DNA from 2 places in the Agrobacterium bohemicum genome. Region 1 is predicted to be linked to the other one. Evidence: riboswitches for the same ligand, from Rfam matches in the RefSeq annotation. Region 1 holds a riboswitch; the other holds the start of a gene.
What was found. A riboswitch is a leader RNA that binds a small molecule or an ion and turns the genes downstream of it on or off. The one in region 1 is predicted to bind thiamine pyrophosphate.
Positions count from the first base shown of each region.

Region 1 (4,448 bases):
CCCATGGCGGACAAGTTCCAGAGCAGCCGTCAGACCGGCAACGCCTGCCCCTTTGACGAGAATGCGCATCTCATTCCCCCGCGACCGGCTTTTCCAACGGCATATAGAGATCGCCGCCCTGCTGGAATTTCTGCGCCATAACCTCCAGACCTTCCTTCTGTGCCTCGGCGCGGATGTCGTGCGAAATGCGCATGGAGCAGAATTTCGGCCCGCACATGGAGCAGAAATGCGCGACCTTATGCGCCTCCTTCGGTAAGGTCTCGTCATGGAACGACCGTGCCGTTTCCGGGTCGAGCGACAGGTTGAACTGGTCTTCCCAGCGGAATTCGAAGCGGGCGCGCGACAGCGCATTATCGCGGATCTGCGCCGCCGGATGCCCCTTGGCAAGATCGGCAGCGTGGGCGGCAATTTTGTAGGTGATAACACCGACCTTCACGTCATTACGATCCGGCAGACCCAGATGCTCCTTCGGTGTGACATAACAAAGCATCGCGGTACCAAACCAGCCGATCATCGCCGCACCGATGCCGGAGGTGATGTGGTCATAGCCCGGCGCAATATCGGTTGTCAGAGGCCCAAGCGTGTAGAAGGGCGCTTCGCCACAGACCTTGAGCTGCTTGTCCATGTTTTCCTTGATCTTGTGCATCGGCACATGGCCGGGGCCTTCGATCATGACCTGACAATCTTTAGCCCAGGCGATCTGCGTCAACTCGCCCAGCGTTTCGAGCTCGGCAAATTGTGCCGCATCGTTTGCATCGGCGATAGAGCCGGGCCGCAGCCCATCACCCAGCGAAAACGACACATCATAAGCGCGGCAGATGTCGCAAATCTCTTCGAAATGCTCGTAGAGGAATGATTCCTTGTGGTGATGCAGACACCACTTGGCCATGATTGAACCCCCGCGCGACACGATGCCGGTGACACGGTTGACGGTGAGCGGGATGTAATGAAGCCGCACGCCAGCATGGATGGTGAAGTAATCGACACCCTGCTCAGCCTGCTCGATCAGCGTATCGCGGAAAACCTCCCAGTTCAGGTCTTCCGCAATACCGTTCACCTTTTCCAGCGCTTGATAGAGCGGCACGGTTCCAATCGGCACCGGCGAATTGCGGATGATCCATTCGCGAATGTTGTGAATGTTGCGGCCGGTGGAGAGGTCCATAACGGTATCGCCACCCCAGCGGATGGCCCAGACCATCTTGTCGACCTCATCCGCCATGGAAGACGTGACGGCCGAGTTACCGATATTGGCATTGATCTTGACGAGGAAGTTACGTCCAATGATCATCGGCTCCGCTTCAGGGTGGTTGATGTTGGCAGGGATAATCGCCCTGCCCGCCGCCACTTCCTGACGCACGAATTCAGCCGTTACGAGATCGGGAATATGTGCGCCAAAGCTCTCACCATCGCGGGCCAACGTTTCCTTGGCTGCTTCGCGTCCAATATTCTCGCGAATGGCAATAAATTCCATCTCAGGCGTGATGATACCCGCCCGCGCATAGGCAAGCTGCGTGACAGCTTTGCCGTCCTTGGCCTTCAAGGGCTGGTGGCGGAGGGAAAACTCCGGCGTCAAACGCTCGCCGGTGGCAAAGCCGTTGTCTTCAGGTTTAACATGGCGGCCCGCGTAAGCTTCGACATCGCCACGCGCAACAACCCAGTCATGACGCACACGTGGCAAGCCACCGTCGATGCTGACTGTGTGGGATGGATCGGTGTAGGGACCGGAGGAATCGTAGACTGTAACCGGTGGTTCGCCCGCCGTGGGATGCACGGCGATTTCGCGCATGGGTACGCGGATGTGAGGGTGGATGATACCCGGCTTGTAGACCTTGGTCGAAGCGGGTAGCGGGCCGGTGGTAACGACAGGGGTAGGATTTTTAGTGGCAATGTTCATCGTGAGGCTCCAAAGCAAAAACAGTGGAGACCCAGTTCGAGCATGAAGACGAAAAACCACGTGAACGAATAACGACGCATTTCGGCAAAGCCGAACTGCTGTTCCCGCGTTTGCACCGTCCCTACGCCAGTATGAACTGGATCAGGTTCAACGGGTCACTGCGCGCGCTAGCAGTATCTCAGCCCCTTGCCGGGACTCCCCTGGTGAATGCCGCAATCAGAAACCCGACGCAGAAATTTGTCAAGTCATCTGTGGATGGTTGTCGAAAAACAGAAAGTTACACTAAGTTAACCCATCCATTTATTCGAATGTTATTTTTTGGAGCGTAACTCCAAGAATGCGTTATGATGACGCGCTGTGAAGGGAGACTACTCAGAATGAATTCAACTATTCGTGAAATACTGTCGAAATTCGGCCAACTCCCGGTGCCCGTCGATACCATCGAAGATGAGGCTGACCTTTACGCAGCTGGACTTTCTTCTTTTGCATCCGTGCAACTGATGCTTGGCATAGAAGATGCATTCGACATCGAATTTCCCGATAGCATGCTCAACCGGAAGTCTTTCGCCAGCATCAAGGCCATCGAAGACACGGTCAAAACCATTCTTGATGGCAAAGAGGCCGCGTGATGAACGTCTCCGTCGCCCCGCCTGATGCGACGCTCTCGGCGCGCGCCTCCCGTGTCGCGTCGATCGCCGCACGGCATGCCGACGATGTCGATACCGCCGCACGTTTTCCAATAGAAGCCGTTGATGCGCTTCGTTCGGAACGGCTTTTAGGCATTCAAGTACCTGTTCATCTGGGCGGTGAAAGTGCAAGCATCGCGCAAATTGCCGATATCTGCTGCATTCTCGGCCAATCCTGTTCCGCAACGGCGATGATCTTCGCGATGCACCACATCAAGGCCTCCAGCCTTGTGGAACATGGCGAAGACAGTGAATGGCATGTTGCCTTCATGCGCCGCGTGGCATCAGAACAATTGCTTTTGGCGTCTGCCACCACCGAAGGCGGTATCGGCGGAAACATGCGCAATTCCATCTGTGCCATCGAAGTTAACGGTCCCGACTGCACCTTGGAAAAAGACGCCACCGTAATTTCCTATGGCACGCATGCCGATGCCATTCTGATTACCTCGCGTGCCAATGACGCAGCGGCACCCAGCGATCAGGTCATGACCGTTTTCCTGAAGGACCAGTACACGCTCGAACGGACCCATATTTGGGACACGCTCGGCATGCGCGGAACCTGTTCCGATGGCTTCCTGTTCAAGGGAAGCGCACCTTCCGAGCAGATTTTCTCCAAGCCTTTCGCCGAAATTGCAGCGCAATCCATGCTGGCGACATCCCATCTTTTGTGGAGCGGCGTCTGGTATGGAATTGCCTCTGACGCGGTTTTGCGTGCACAAGCCTTCGTTCGTGCAGCGGCGCGCAAATCGCCCGGCGTCACGCCACCAGGTGCCATTCGTCTGGCAGAAGTGTCGAGCAAGCTTCAGACCGTCAAATCGAACGTCATTGCTGGTCTCAAAGCCTATGAGGCCACCAAATCCGATCCCGACAAGCTGATGTCGATGGGGTTTGCCATCGCCATGAACAACGTCAAGATTTGCTCGTCGGAAACCATTATCGAGATCATCAATCACGCCATGCTGATCTGCGGCATCATGGGCTACAAAAACGGTACGCCTTATAGCCTCGGTCGTCACCTGCGTGATGCGCATTCGGCGCAACTGATGATCTCCAACGACAGAATTCTCAGCAACTCCGCCAATCTCCTGCTCGTCCAGAAGCAGGACACCAGCCTTTCGGGATAAGATCATGGACATGCAAACATCTTTTCTCGATCGCCTGTTTGACAAAGGCCTGCTGATCGATACCGGCGTCGATGGCCTCTATGGTCGTAGCGGCCAGTTCGAAGACGTGATTGCCGGTTTTGAGCGCCTGATCGGAACGGTCGGCGGCGCAGATAAAGCCGAAGTTATCCGCTTCCCGCCCGGCATCAACCGTGCCTATTTTGAAAAAAGCGGCTACATGAAAAGCTTCCCGCAACTGGCAGGCACCGTCCACTCCTTCTGCGGCTGCGAGCTGGATCATGTCAGCCTTATCAAAAGCATGGACGAAGGCACGGACTGGACGAAAGACCAGAAGATTACCGATATCGTGCTGACGCCAGCGGCCTGCTATCCGCTGTACCCAACCATCGCCAAGCGCGGAAATCTGCCCGCTAGCGGAGGTCTTTACGACATTCAATCCTACTGCTTCCGCCATGAGCCCTCCAAGGACCCGGCCCGCCAGCAACTGTTCCGTATGCGCGAATATGTATGCATGGGAACTGAAAGCGACGTGACGGAATTCCGTCAGCTATGGATGGATCGCGGCGTCGAGATGATGGAAAAGATCGGTCTCGATGTGAAGATCGACATCGCAAATGATCCGTTCTTCGGGCGTGCCGGCAAAATGCTGGCCAACAACCAGCGCGACCAGAACCTGAAATTCGAATTGCTGATTCCGGTAACATCCACCACCAACCAGACGGCCTGCATGAGCTTCAACTACCA
Region 1 is NZ_KQ961025.1:64,276-68,723, forward strand. It holds gene thiO (glycine oxidase ThiO) at 1-69, opposite strand, end outside; gene thiC (phosphomethylpyrimidine synthase ThiC) at 71-1,894, opposite strand; TPP riboswitch at 1,995-2,106, opposite strand; gene ATO67_RS06035 (acyl carrier protein) at 2,272-2,523, shown strand; gene ATO67_RS06040 (acyl-CoA dehydrogenase family protein) at 2,523-3,704, shown strand; gene ATO67_RS06045 (amino acid--[acyl-carrier-protein] ligase) at 3,709-4,448, shown strand, end outside.

Region 2 (4,448 bases), 120 kb from region 1:
TGAACCTCCGCATCAGCAGAGGGCAAAAGTGCCAATAAAGCCAGCAGAACGCCCGTTATACCGATCTGCATCAACGACAGCGCAATGGCGCGGGGCGGGTCAAAATCGAAACGCAGGGCCTGATAAATCGCCACTTCGATTGTCGTTGCGGACGGTCCGCCGCCCAGCAGCAGAACGAGGGTAAAACTCGTCGCGCACAGCATGAAGATAAGCCCCGCCATACCCGGAACGAGTTTCGCAATTGCTGGCCATTCGATGAAGCGAAAAGTTGAGACGGGTCCAAGACCAAGGCTTGCACTCATGCGCCAATATTCATCCGGCACGCGTTCGAGGCCCGCTAGAAAAAAGCGCACGGCCAATGGAAGATTGAAAAAGACATGGGCAATGAGGATGCCAGAAAGACCATAGATGCTGAAGGGCTGGTCTGCCCCCAAAGTCAACAGGGCAGTGTTGAGAACGCCCTGCCTGCCCCATATTGCGATGATACCGAGCGCGCCTACGATAACGGGCAGACCCATCGGCACCGCCATCAGCCTGACGATCCAGATACGGCCGGGAAAATCCCGCTGGCGGGCGAGAGCTAGCGCCACCGGCAGCCCGAGAACGAGGGAAATCATCGTGGATAGGGATGCTTGCCAGAGCGTAAACCTTAGAATGCGCAACGTGTAGGTATCGAACAATGCGGCCGATGACGCCCCGGCATCGAAAGACAGCAAGGCCGCAACAGCAAGGCCCATGAACAGCAGAACCGCAGCAAATGCCACCGCTCCGCTATAGATGAACCTGCGACTGTCGCGACGCTGTATCATGGCGGATGATTACTTCACGCTCATGGCCGTAAGCCATTCGTCGATCCATGCCTTGCGGTTTTTCGCCACCACTTCCGGGTCCATCAGGAATGTCTTCGTAGGCTGGACCAGCTTGGAGAAAGCGTCCGGCAGCGGCGCAGAGGTTGCGGCTACCGGCATCATCCAGTTGTTTTCCGGAATGGCATCCTGAAAACCTGTGGTCAGCATGAAAGCGAGAAACTGCTTTGCCAGTTCCTTTTCAGGCGCATTCTTCAAGATACCGGCCACTTCGATCTGGATATAATGACCCTCCTCGAAACTGGCCGCCTGATAGCGATCCGTCTTTTCCGCAACCATATGATAGGCAGGCGACGTGGTGTAGGATAGCACCATCGGCACTTCGCCCTTGGTGAACAGGCCGTAGGATTCCGACCAGCCGGGAGTGACGGTCGGCACGCGGTTCTTGAGTTTAGCCCAGGCTTCCGGTGCCGTGTCGCCATAGACGGATTTCACCCACAGCAACAGTCCGAGGCCCGGCGTCGATGTGCGCGGGTCCTGGATCGCAATTTTCTGCGATGGATCGCCCTCGACCAGTTCCTTGAGGCTTTTCGGTGGATTTTTCAGCGTCTGCGTGTCGTAGACGACGGCGAAGTGGCCATAATCATAGGGCACGAAGACGTCATCCTTGAAGTCACCCGGCACCTTGGCTGCGGACGGATCGACACCAGATACCTCGAAAATACCGGTCTGCTTGGCTTCCGCGATGAGATTGGTATCAAGGCCGACGACGACATCCGCCTTGGAGCCGGGGCCTTCCAGTTTCAGCCGGTTCAACAGCGCAACACCATCGGCAACGCCCACGAAATTGACGGTGCAGTTGCACGTTTCTTCAAAAGCAGCCTTCACCTTGGGACCTGGACCCCATTCGGAAACGAAGCTTTCGTAGGTATAGACCGTCAGCGTCTTTTTATCTTGCGCCACGGCAATAGCGGGCAGCAAAACGGACGCAGCGACAAGCGAATGCAGGAAAAAACGACGATACATCAAGAGCACCTCCTCGAAATGGGCAACGGGGAACAGGCGTCTGAATGGAAGCCGTCTAATCCCTCCGCCGGTGTTAACCGGATCAGGTTCTTCGGGTTGGCCAAACCTCTCAGCCTTGTCCCGGATAGGACAAAGCACCCCGTTAGATCTAGGCAAATGTGTAATCGGTGATCAGTGAATTGGCAAGATGGCGTTGACACCACCGGCCTTTAGTTTTCCAGTTGCTCCCGCAACATTTCCAGCTCCAGCCACTCTTCTTCCATGGTCTCAAGCTTTTCGCGCAGCTTCGACATCTCATTTGCCAGCGTATTGAAAACGGTCGGGTTCTTGGCAAACAAATTGGGATCAGCCATGCGCTCTTCTCGCTGGGCGATCTCCAACTGGGTCTTTTCCATCTCCCTGGGCAGATTTTCGAGCGCGAATTTCTGCTTGAAGGACATCTTGCCTTTGGCTTTAGCGGGTTCGGCGCCTGCATTCGAAACAGATTTTGCCTTTTCCTGCTTTTCAGCTCTTTTCTTTTCGTCCGAGGCACCTTTGCGCTGCGCCATCATATCCGAATAACCACCAGCATATTCGATCCATCGGCCATCCGGTGCATCCGGGTTTACGGGTGCAATGGTGGAGGTGACGGTCCGGTCCAGAAAGTCACGGTCATGGCTGACGAGAATGACAGTGCCGGAAAAGCCGGAGACGATCTCCTGCAACAGATCGAGCGTTTCAATATCGAGATCATTGGTCGGCTCATCGAGGATCAGAAGGTTCGTCGGGCGGGCCAGAATGCGCGCCAGCATCAGGCGCGCGCGCTCCCCACCGGACAGATTGCGGATCGGTGTGCGGGCCTGCTCCGGCTGGAACAGAAAGTCCTTCATGTATCCGGTTACGTGTTTCAACTCGCCATTGACCAGAAGGTTTTCACCGCGCCCGTCGGTCAGGTAATGCGCCAGCGTATCGTTCGGGTTCAAATCCTCACGCTTCTGGTCCAGCGTCGCAACTTCCAGATTGGTACCGAGCTTGACCTTCCCCGTGTCAGGCTCGAGCTGCCCGGTCAGCATCTTCAAAAGCGTCGTCTTGCCGGCACCGTTCGGCCCAACGAAGCCGATGCAATCGCCGCGATGAACACGCAGCGAAAACGGTGCAACGATGGTACGCTCCCCATAAGCCTTGGTAATCTGATCCGCTTCGATGACGAGTTTGCCGGACTCACGGCCCTCAGCCGCCGTCGCCTGCACGGAACCCGTCGGCCCCTTATGGCCGCGGTAGTCGGCGCGCATCGCCTGAAGTTCGCCCACGCGGCGCATGTTGCGCTTGCGGCGCGCGGTCACGCCATAGCGCATCCAGTGCTCTTCACGCTCGATGGCCTTGCCGAGTTTGTGCTGTTCCAGCTCTTCCTCTTCCAGAACCTTATCGCGCCACTCTTCGAAATGGCCAAAACCACGACTGAGGCGGCGCGCCTGGCCGCGATCCAGCCAGACGGTGGAATTGGACACTTTCTCCAGAAAGCGACGGTCATGCGAAATCAAGACGAGCGCGCTGCGCGTCTGCTGCAATTCACCTTCCAGCCATTCGATTGTCGGCAGGTCGAGATGGTTGGTCGGCTCGTCCAGCATCAGAATATCGGGTTCCGGTGCCATCACGCGAACGAGTGCGGCGCGACGTGCCTCACCGCCCGAAAGGCTCGACGGATGCTCCTGCCCAGTCAGCCCCAGATGTTCAAGCAGATAGGTTACGCGGTAAGCGTCATCTCCCGGTCCCAGACCCGCTTCGGCATAGGCCTGAACCGTCTCGTAACCTGCAAAATCCGGTGCCTGATCAAGATACCGAATGGTGGCCGAAGGATGCCGAAAAATCTCCCCCGATTGCGCCTCGACCAGACCGGCGGCGATCTTCATCAGCGTCGATTTACCGGAGCCGTTGCGGCCGACAAGGCAGATGCGATCCCCCGGCTCCACTTGCAGGTTTGCACCATTGAGCAGCGGTGTAACGCCGAAGGTCAGCATGATGTCGTCGAGTTTTAGAATAGGGGGTGCCAAGGGTTCAGGCTCCGGTCAAATCATAAGGACGGGCAAGCACTATGGCTTTGCCGCTTTGAAGGCGAAGGCGCAACGGCCCTTCCGCCACGTTGGAAATAGTGCGCGACGAGCCGAAAGCAAGCGCGAAATTGGCGAGCGGATAGCGGGCATTGTCGATATCGAGCCCTTCCAGCGCCGTAAAACCGGCAACTGAGAACAGTGATCCCGAGGGAAGATCGAGTTCGGATGTGCCTTCCATCAGCGGATAGGCCTCCTCATCACCCGATGTCAGCACCACCTCGAAACCGCGCTCGGCCAGTGACACCGCGTAGAGCAGATGAAACAGCGCATGATCCGAACGCTCGCCCGCCAGCGCGCCCACCAGTGTCAGCCGCGTTGCGCCGCGTGACAACGCTTCCGATACGGCAATCTCACCATCCGTCACACCTTTGGCAGCCGGGAACGGTTGCTGCTCGACATCCGGCCAGCGCTCTCTCAGGGCTGTGTCGGAGGAGTCGAAATCACCCACCCACAGTTCCGGCGCAAGGCCAAGCGGCTGCGCATGGCGCATGCCGCTATCTGCCGCAATCACACGCGTCTCCGCCAC
Region 2 is NZ_KQ961025.1:185,998-190,445, forward strand. It holds gene thiP (thiamine/thiamine pyrophosphate ABC transporter permease ThiP) at 1-809, opposite strand, end outside; gene thiB (thiamine ABC transporter substrate binding subunit) at 819-1,832, opposite strand; TPP riboswitch at 1,875-1,984, opposite strand; gene ATO67_RS06560 (ABC-F family ATP-binding cassette domain-containing protein) at 2,042-3,862, opposite strand; gene ATO67_RS06565 (thiamine diphosphokinase) at 3,867-4,448, opposite strand, start outside.
Region 2: it holds a riboswitch for thiamine pyrophosphate, as region 1 does, so the genes downstream of both, thiB (thiamine ABC transporter substrate binding subunit) here and thiC (phosphomethylpyrimidine synthase ThiC) in region 1, are expected to answer to the same signal.